4 regions of the Luteibacter sp. P4_D7_3 genome follow, and region 4 is predicted to be linked to each of the others. Evidence: predicted binding sites of a transcription regulator. Region 4 holds the regulator's gene; each other region holds the start of a gene.
What was found. The regulator FliA, encoded in region 4, starts transcription of late flagellar genes. The targets are predictions, from matches to a motif close to TAAAGTTTNNCNNNCNNNGGCCGATAA.

Region 1 (2,198 bases), on a different contig from region 4:
GCAGCCTCTTCCACCAGCGCCGCGTTCTCCTGGGTGACCTGATCGATTTGTGCAATCGCAAGGTTCACCTGATCCACGCCCGCGGACTGCTCGGCGCTCGCCGCCGCGATCTCGGCGACGATGTCGGTCACCTTCTTCACGCTGGCGACGATGTCACGCAAGGCGACCGAGGACCGCTCGACCAGCGCCGCACCAACCTCCACGCGTTCGCCGCTTTCGGCGATCAGGCCCTTGATCTCGCGCGACGCTGCCGCGCTGGACTGGGCCAGCCGGCGCACTTCCGCCGCCACCACCGCGAAGCCCCTGCCCTGCTCGCCGGCACGTGCCGCTTCCACGGCGGCGTTGAGGGCGAGCAGGTTGGTCTGGAAGGCGATCTCGTCGATCAGGCCAACGATGTCGCCGATGCGCCGACTGGAATCGCCGATCTCCCGCATCGCTTCCATGGCTTCGCCAACCACGGCGCCGCCCTTCTCCGCCTCGCCCCTGGCGTGACGCGAGAGACGGTCGGCCGCGTTCGCGTTCTCCGCATTCTGCTTGACCGTCGCCGTCATTTCTTCCATCGATGCCGCGGTTTCCTCGAGGCTGGAGGCCTGCTCCTGCGTACGATGGGATAGATCGTCGTTTCCCCGGGCGATCTCGGCGGATGTCGTGGCAACCACGTGCGCGCCCTGCTGCACTTCGGAAACGATGGAGGAGAGGGTGCCGCGCATACGCTCCAGTGCACCCAGCAGGCTGGCCGGTGCGTATTCGCCGCCGTCGTTGCGCAGGTCGCCGCCGGCGATGCGGCTGGCGATCTGCACTGCGTCGCGCGGTTCGCCGCCCACCGTGGCACGGATGCTGCTCATCGACAGCCAGACCACCAGCAAGGCGAGCGCCGCGATGGCCGCGGACTTGAGCAAGTCCTTTTCCAACTGGGCCCGGAAAGCGGCATCGATGTCGTCGAAGTAGGCACCCGAGATGAAGTGCAGGTCCCAGGGTTTGTACCAGCTCGAGTAACTTATCTTGTCTTTCAGCTCGTTGGTCTTGGGGATGATCTGCGTGTATCGCGTCATGCCGTGGCCGTCCTTCGTATCGGCGTCGAGCATGGCCACGTACTGATGGAAGCCCTTGCCGTCCACGTCGTCACGAATGTTCTTGCCGATATCGGCGGCGCGCAGCGGATGCATGCGCATGGTCAGCGCCGAATCGAAGGCGAAGACGTAACCGGTGTTGTGGGACCAGCGCATGGCCTGGATGTCATCGAGTGCGGCGATGCGCGCTTCGAGATCGCTCGTCTGTCCCTTCTCCGCACGAGCGTGGTACGCGTCCGCGATGGCGATCGCCGCCGTCACATGTTGCTCCAGCGTATTGGCGAGGTCCGCCATCTGCACGCGGCGGCTTTCGATCCCTGACATGACCGTCTGGCCGACAAGGCCCAGCACCAGCACGGTCATGACCATCCACACCCGCGTGTTCAACGTCGTGCGGCCGAACCAGTTCTTCAATGCGGACATGGACCGTCACCCTGCTCTACTTCCCCGTCTATGCATTAGCGGCGGGAAATCGCAGGTCTTTACGGCACTTTTATGAACAAGGCAGGAGCCGATTCATCGGCGATGCCTACGGAGCGGACAAATGATGGTCGCCCGACCCGACGACCGCGTCCGACCGCCCCGGCAATCCCACCACCGCCTCGGCCCCCACCGGCACATGCACATCCAGTTCCACCCGTCCGTCCACCTTGCGCCAGGCCACCGAGGCCTCGCCATAAGGCGTCATCACGGCGGCGGAGGCATGGTCCAGCCAGGCGGTAGCGGCCGGCCGTACCTCGATACGCTGCCAACCCGGCGCCAGCGGCCGCAGTCCGGCGACGTCGCCGAACAGCCAGTCGTCGACGGTGCCGAGGAAATAGTGCCCCCGCGAACGCGACGCCAGCTTCCAGTGCTCCCACAGGCTGGTCGCCCCGTTGTCTCGCCAGTAGCCCCAGCTGGGAAACGTGACCTGCGTCGCGATACGCCAGGCCTCATCCACGTGACCGGTGGACGTGAGCACGGGGAGGATGATCTTGGTTGCCAAGGCACCCGTATCGAGATGATCGCCACGAGCCTTCGCATCCGCCGCCACACCGGCGGCAACGCGATCGCGCAACCCGTCGGGCACCAGTCCAAAGGCCAGCGCCAGCAGGTTGTGGGCCTGCCGGTAGCCCTGGTCGCCGTCGC
Region 2 (2,198 bases), on a different contig from region 4:
GGTTGAACCTGCCGATGGTAGGGTAGAAGCATCGCCGCTGAAGCGGCTCCCACACGAGACCTGTGCAGGCCTCACTGTGGGAGCCGATTCATCGGCGATAGGGTGCTCGCCTCAGCACTCATTGGGTGCCAGCCTCAGCGCCCATTCGCCCAGGCCGCCGTATACCGCTCCGGATAAATCCGCTCCAGCCCCAACACCTTCGGCCGGTCATTGATCGCGATATAAGCCGCATCAGGATTCAGCCGCATATAGTCCTGGTGATAATCCTCAGCCGGGTAGAACGCCTTCAACGGCGTCACCTGCGTCACGATCGGCGCGGAAAACGCATGGGCCGCCGTCAGCTGGGCCACATAGGCATCAGCCACCTTCTTCTGCTCCGGCGTGGCATAGAACACCGCCGAACGGTACTGCGTGCCGGAATCCGGACCCTGGCGGTTCAGCAGGGTGGGGTCCTGGGCGACCGAGAAAAACACCTGCAACAGCTGGCCATAGGTGACCTGGGCCGGGTCGTACACCACGCGGACCGACTCGGCGTGGCCGGTGTCGCCGTCGCTCACGTCGTCGTAGTTCGCGTGGGCTGCGTCGCCTCCGGAGTAGCCGTTGCGGACGCTCTTCACGCCACGGACGTGCTGGAATACGCCTTCGACCCCCCAAAAGCAGCCGCCGGCGAACACGGCAGTGGCCTCGCCGGGCGCCGCAGCGGTGTCGACGGTGGGGGCGGGCAGGCGAATGCCTTCGTCGCGGGCAGAGGCCGCGGAGCAAGCCGTAAGCGCGATCAGGAGCGGGGCGAGCAGGGAACGGCGGTTCATGCGGATCTCCGATGGAGGGGGCCTGCTGGATGAGACCGGGGGAACGTCAGGAATCTGACAGGGTTCCCGGCTACAGTTAGCGGCGTCCCGGCCGATATAGGACCGACGACCGTGGGTTGGCTGGGCGGGCGCGGATTCGGCAAAATGGCGCGCTCTCGGTATCGATGGAGGCAGGGGAAACGTGGCGTACGACCTGGTAGAGAGACGCGTATTCGTGACCGATCTGGAGATCGGCATGTATGTCAGCCGTCTCGATTGTGATTGGTCGGACACGCCCTTTCCGTTGCAGGGGGTGCCGATCGCCTCTCGAGAGGACATCGAAGCGCTGCGGCGTTTCTGCAAGTACGTCTTCGTCGACCTGCACCGCCGCGTCACGCCAGCGCGCGTGTCGGCGGCCGCGCCCGTGCGCGCGGCGACGCCACGCCCGGCCCTGAATACCCGCCTGGTCACGCGGCACAGCTACTCCGATACCGCCTCCTTCGATGACGAGATGCCGCGCGCCCGCGAAGCGTTCGACACCGTGGCGAGCTTCGCCGAGCGCATCGTCGAGGATATTCAGGCCGGCCGCCCGCTGGATCCGAACGCCCTGGAAAACGCCGTGCGGCCCATGGTGGAGAGCGTGCTGCGCAGTGGCGACGCCTTCTTCTGGATGCAGAGCCTGCGCCAGCGCGACAGCTACACCTACCAGCACGCCGTCGGCTGCAGCACGCTCGCGGCAGCCTTCGGCCGGCACATGGGCTTCGCCGACGACGCTATCGTCAGCCTCGCCGCCGGCGGCCTGCTGATGGACGTGGGCAAGTCGCAGCTGCCCGAGGAGATGCTCGAGCGGGGTGGTCCGCTCAACGACGCCGAGTGGGAGCTCGCCCGCCAGCACGTAAACGAAGGCGTGGCGATCCTCGACCATTCGGGGGTCGTGGATGCGGAAGTCCGCGACATGGTCCTGACCCACCATGAGCGTTTCGATGGGAGCGGCTATCCCCAGGGCCTGGCCGGCACCGCCATTCCACTGGCCGGGCGCATGGCGGCGATCATCGATACCTACCACGCGATGTCGACGCCGCGGCCTTATCGCCCGGCGGTTTCGCAACACCTTGCGATCCGACAGATCTACTCCGGTCGTGACCGGGAATTCCAGGGCGAGCTGGTGGAGCAGTTCCAGGCCTGCCTGGGCGTGTACCCTACCGGCTCGCTGGTTGAGCTCAATACCGGCGAAGTGGCCATCGTCATGGTGCAGAACCAGGCGCGCCGACTTCAGCCGCGCGTGGCCCTGCTCACGCGCACCGACAAGACACACCTGGACGAGTTCGTGATCGTGGACCTCATGCGACAGACCGACGGCGTACGACGCGAGATCCTCCGCACACTGGCTGCCGGGAGTTTCGGCATCGA
Region 3 (2,198 bases), on a different contig from region 4:
CCCTGCGCATAGGGAATGCCGAGCTCACGAAGCATGAGAAGGTCCGCTTCTTCCTCGACACCTTCACCCACCAGCTCCGCGCCCAGCGTTTCAGCCACCGAGATCAGGGCACGCACAATGGCGAGGCGCTCGACGCTGTGTGCCAGGCCGTTGATGAGGTAGCGGTCGATCTTGACGATTTCCGGATGCACCTCGTTCCACATCTCGAAGTTCGAATGCCCGTTACCGAAGTCATCCAGCGCGACGCGAATGCCGCGTGCGCGCAGGAAGCCGAGCGCGTGGGCCAGCCTCGCCGGGTTATCGACGATGTCGCGTTCGGTGATTTCGATCGTTACCCTGCCCAGGTCGAAGCCCGGAATGGAGAGTGCTTCGAGCACGTCCTCGGCACGTACGCCGTCCTGCATGATCGCCTGGGCACTGAGATTCACGAGCAGGCGACCGGTGAGCGCACGCGCCGCAAAGCTCGTGGCGACGCAATGCGCCGCCGCGAGCTCGAACTCGCCGAGGCGCCCGCGCGCGCGCGCAAGGTCAAGCAGGTCCGGCGGGGTGAGGTTGAAGTGAGGCAAGGACGAACGAATCAGCCCTTCGTGCGCCACCACTTCACCCGTATCCACACGAATCACCGGCTGGAAAACCGCCGTCAGCGAGTCTCCCGCCAGGGCCTGCTCGATCAGCGACGGTTCGCGACCGCCGGTAGGGGTGTTCATAGGCATCGTCATCGGAGGGCCGGGGAACTGCGAGGGGTAACGGCCGAGCGCGACAATACTTTAGAAAAACCGTTTGCAATCAGTTATTTCGCTTTTATTACAAGCGACGTTACGCGTCGTCGTCCGCCGCGGCAATCAGGCGCCGACGAGCACCTGGCTGTCGACGTTCCAGCGGTCGACCACATAGGCCTCACTAGCGACGGTAAGCGGGGTGTACGCGCAGTTGCCATGGCGATAGCTCGCGTAGTCGCCGCCGCCGCGCAGTGCGCCGAGGAGCGCCGTCAGGCAATGACCATGCGTGATGACGGCGACGCGGCGATAAGGCAGCACATGGAGGGCCTCGAGGGCCGGCAGTGCGCGTTGTGCGACATCGCTCAACGATTCGCTGCCGCCGGCGGCAGCGAGCGGATCGTGACCGCGAACCACCTCTGCCCATTGCGCGTTCTCAACGAGCGCCTCCGCGACGAAACGGCCTTCGAGTTCACCAAAGGCGCGCTCGACGAAGCGTTCGTCGACGCTGACTTCGCAGCCGATGATCTCCGCAACGACTTCGGCGGTATGCAATGCGCGACCGAGTGTCGACGAGACGATGTGCTCAACGCCCTGTGCGGCGAGGTTGCGACCCAGAGCCTGCGCCTGCTCGATGCCTGCGGCGGTGAGTGGACTATCGGCCCGCCCTTGCGCGCGGCCCGCGATATTCCATTCCGTCTCACCGTGGCGGGCGAGGATCACATGTTCGAGCATCGCGCGGGTCGTCCGTGCAGGTGTGGGGAACGGCATAGTCTAGAGGTTTCAGCGCAGCTGGCTGTCTTTGCTGCCGCGGCGGTTGTAGCCGCTGAAACTGGCGTTATCGCGATCGGCCTGTTCCTGGCAGGCGACACACAGCCGCACGCCGGGCACCGCCTTGCGGCGTGCTTCGGGAATGGGCTTGTCGCATTCCTCGCAACGCTCGAGGCTCGGCCCCTTCGGCAGGTGGCTGCGCGCTCGCTTCACCGCGTCCTCGATGGTCGCGTCGATCTGGTCCTGCACGGCGGTATCGCCCGCCCATCCGGTTGCCATGGGTCACCTCCCGGCGGCTAGCCTCAGAGTACCGATATGGTGGCAAGCCGTTGGTTTCAAAGGGCGTGACCATGCCACCTCACCCGCGCGGTTCATCGTAAATGCCGAACTCGGTAATACCTGGCTGCTGCCCGGTCACACTCAACCTCACCTGGCTGGCCGTGGTCCGAGGCACCTCATGGAACTGGTAGTGCGAGGGCTTCTCACCCGACACCAGCGCGACCCACGCACCATCGCGCTCCACTTCAACTTTGTAGCTGGCGATGCGACTCGTCTCGCCGTATCCCTCCGCGCCCACCGCTTCGACGATGCACAACGTATTGAATGCCACCGGCTGCTCGAAACGCACTTCGATCCAGGCGTCGGTCTTGCCGCGGTCGGCCAGCCAGTAGCTGCGGAAGTTGTCGTCAAATGCCTGGTCGGGGCCGACGG
Region 4 (2,198 bases):
GTCCTGCTCGACGCCGACCTCGCCATGGCCAACATCGACGTGCTGCTGGGTCTTCAGCCGACGCGCCACCTCGGGCACATGCTCGAGGGCGAGTGCCGCATCGAGGACCTGATCCTCCAGGCGCCGCATGGCCTGAAGGTGATTCCGGCCACGTCCGGGGCGCGCCGCATGGCCCAGCTGCCGAYCATCGAGCACGCTGCCGTGATCCGCGCGTTCGACGAATACCCGATCGCCCCCGAGTACCTGATCGTCGATACCGCCGCCGGCATCTCGGACAGCGTGTCCATGTTTGCCGCCGCTTCCGACGAGGTGGTGGTGGTGGTGTGCGACGAGCCGGCTTCACTCACCGACGCCTATGCCCTGATCAAGGTCATGAGCCGCGAGTTCGGCGTGAACCGCTTCCGCATCGTCGCCAACATGGTCCGCCACGCCCAGGAAGGCCGCCAGTTGTTCGAGAAGCTGTCCCGGGTGACCAACCGGTTCCTGGATGTTTCCTTGGATTTCATGGGGATGGTCCCGCACGACGAGTACCTGCGTCAGGCTATCCGCCGCCAGTCGGCCGTGGTCGACGTCTGGCCGAGCAGCCGATCTGCCGTCGGATTCAAGAATTTGGCCAGGTCGGTCGATACATGGGGTGAACCCGAACCCCGTGCTCAGGGTCGCATCGGCTTTTTTGCCGAGCGGTCTCATCTGGGAGGAGGGCTGCCACTGTGAGCGTTGCGACCGAATACCTTGAAGTCACGCGAATCCCGGCGGATCAACTGGTACGAACCCACGCGCCGCTGGTGCGCCGGATCGCCTATCACCTGATGGGTCGGCTGCCGCCAAGCGTGGATGCGAACGACCTCATGCAGGCCGGAATGATCGGACTGCTCGAGGCAGCAAGAAATTACTCGCCGACTCGCGCGGCCAGTTTCGAGACCTATGCGGGTATCCGCATACGTGGCGCGATGCTGGACGAACTGCGCAAGACGGACTGGACCCCGCGCTCCGTGCATCGAAAGTTGCGCGAAGTGGCTGAAGTAACGAGGCAGATCGAGAACGAAACGGGTGGGGATGCCGAAGACYCCGAGGTCATGAAGCGGCTTGGTATCGACGCCATGGAGTACAACCAGATTCTGGCCGACGCGGCGAGCGCGCGGTTGCTCAGCCTTACGGCGCCGGAAGGCGACGAAGGCGCGGCGATCGATGTCGCGGACCCCGACGCCGCGGGTCCGGAAGGGATCTTCGAGCAGGACGGCTTGCGCGATGCGCTGGCGCAGTCCATCGATGGCCTGCCCGAGCGCGAGAAGCTGGTGATGTCGCTGTACTACGATGAAGAGCTCAACCTGAAGGAAATCGGTGCGGTGCTGGGTGTGAGCGAATCGCGGGTGTGCCAGATCCATGGCCAGGCCCTGATCCGCCTCCGCGCACGCATGACGGGTTGGAAAGAAAAGCATTGACGGCATTACGGTGCCGTCGCCGGTAAGAACGCGCAGTCAGGCGGAGACGAGTTTTGGACAAGAACATGAAGATCCTCGTGGTGGACGATTTTTCCACCATGCGACGCATCGTCAGGAACCTCCTGGTCGAGCTGGGATTTACGAACACCCTCATCCAGGAGGCTGAAGACGGCAACGCGGCGCTCGTGATGCTGCGCGCCCAGCCCTTCGACCTGGTGGTGACCGACTGGAACATGCCCAACATGACGGGCATCGAGCTGCTTCGCGCTATCCGCGCGGATGCCGCGCTGAAGTCGATGCCGGTGCTGATGGTGACGGCCGAGAACAATCGCGACCAGATCATCGCCGCGGCGCAGAGTGGCGTGAACGGCTACGTGGTCAAGCCGTTCACGGCGGTCACGCTGAAGGAAAAGCTCGACAAGATCTTCGAACGACTCGCCGCGGCTGCGGGCTAAGGGAATGACAATGAACACCATGCTTACCGCCGGCCACGAGGTCGTTCCCGAGCTGCGCGAGTTGCTCGACGCCGATGACAGTGTTGCCTTCGAACAGGCGCTCGACCGCCTGCTGCGCAGCCGCGAACAACACCTGTTCCTGGCCCTGGGCCATCTCGCGCGCGATCTCCACGAGTCGGTCCGCCGCCTTGCCTCCGACATCTCCAGCGATGGCGTGCCGGGCAACATGAGCGATGCGCGCAAACACCTGCGCGACGTGCTCGAAATGAGCTCCCAGGCTGCCCACCGCACGCTCGACTTC

Region 1: AC1DSN_RS00355 (methyl-accepting chemotaxis protein) is a predicted target of FliA. The motif match lies at 1,529-1,555, and genes of this name have one in related genera.
Region 2: AC1DSN_RS16250 (HD-GYP domain-containing protein) is a predicted target of FliA. The motif match lies at 881-907, and genes of this name have one in related genera.
Region 3: AC1DSN_RS00465 (GGDEF domain-containing protein) is a predicted target of FliA. The motif match lies at 744-770, and genes of this name have one in related genera.

What each region holds. Positions count from the first base shown of each region.
Region 1 is NZ_JBFUIT010000001.1:80,906-83,103, forward strand. It holds gene AC1DSN_RS00355 (methyl-accepting chemotaxis protein) at 1-1,493, opposite strand, end outside; gene AC1DSN_RS00360 (family 78 glycoside hydrolase catalytic domain) at 1,600-2,198, opposite strand, start outside.
Region 2 is NZ_JBFUIT010000223.1:1,539-3,736, reverse strand. It holds gene hutU (urocanate hydratase) at 1-26, shown strand, start outside; gene msrA (peptide-methionine (S)-S-oxide reductase MsrA) at 135-809, opposite strand; gene AC1DSN_RS16250 (HD-GYP domain-containing protein) at 991-2,198, shown strand, end outside.
Region 3 is NZ_JBFUIT010000002.1:18,550-20,747, forward strand. It holds gene AC1DSN_RS00465 (GGDEF domain-containing protein) at 1-707, opposite strand, end outside; gene AC1DSN_RS00470 (histidine phosphatase family protein) at 843-1,451, opposite strand; gene AC1DSN_RS00475 (DksA/TraR family C4-type zinc finger protein) at 1,500-1,766, opposite strand; gene AC1DSN_RS00480 (alpha-L-fucosidase) at 1,846-2,198, opposite strand, start outside.
Region 4 is NZ_JBFUIT010000022.1:14,615-16,812, reverse strand. It holds gene AC1DSN_RS04250 (MinD/ParA family protein) at 1-714, shown strand, start outside; gene AC1DSN_RS04245 (RNA polymerase sigma factor FliA) at 711-1,442, shown strand; gene cheY (chemotaxis response regulator CheY) at 1,496-1,897, shown strand; gene AC1DSN_RS04235 (protein phosphatase CheZ) at 1,908-2,198, shown strand, end outside.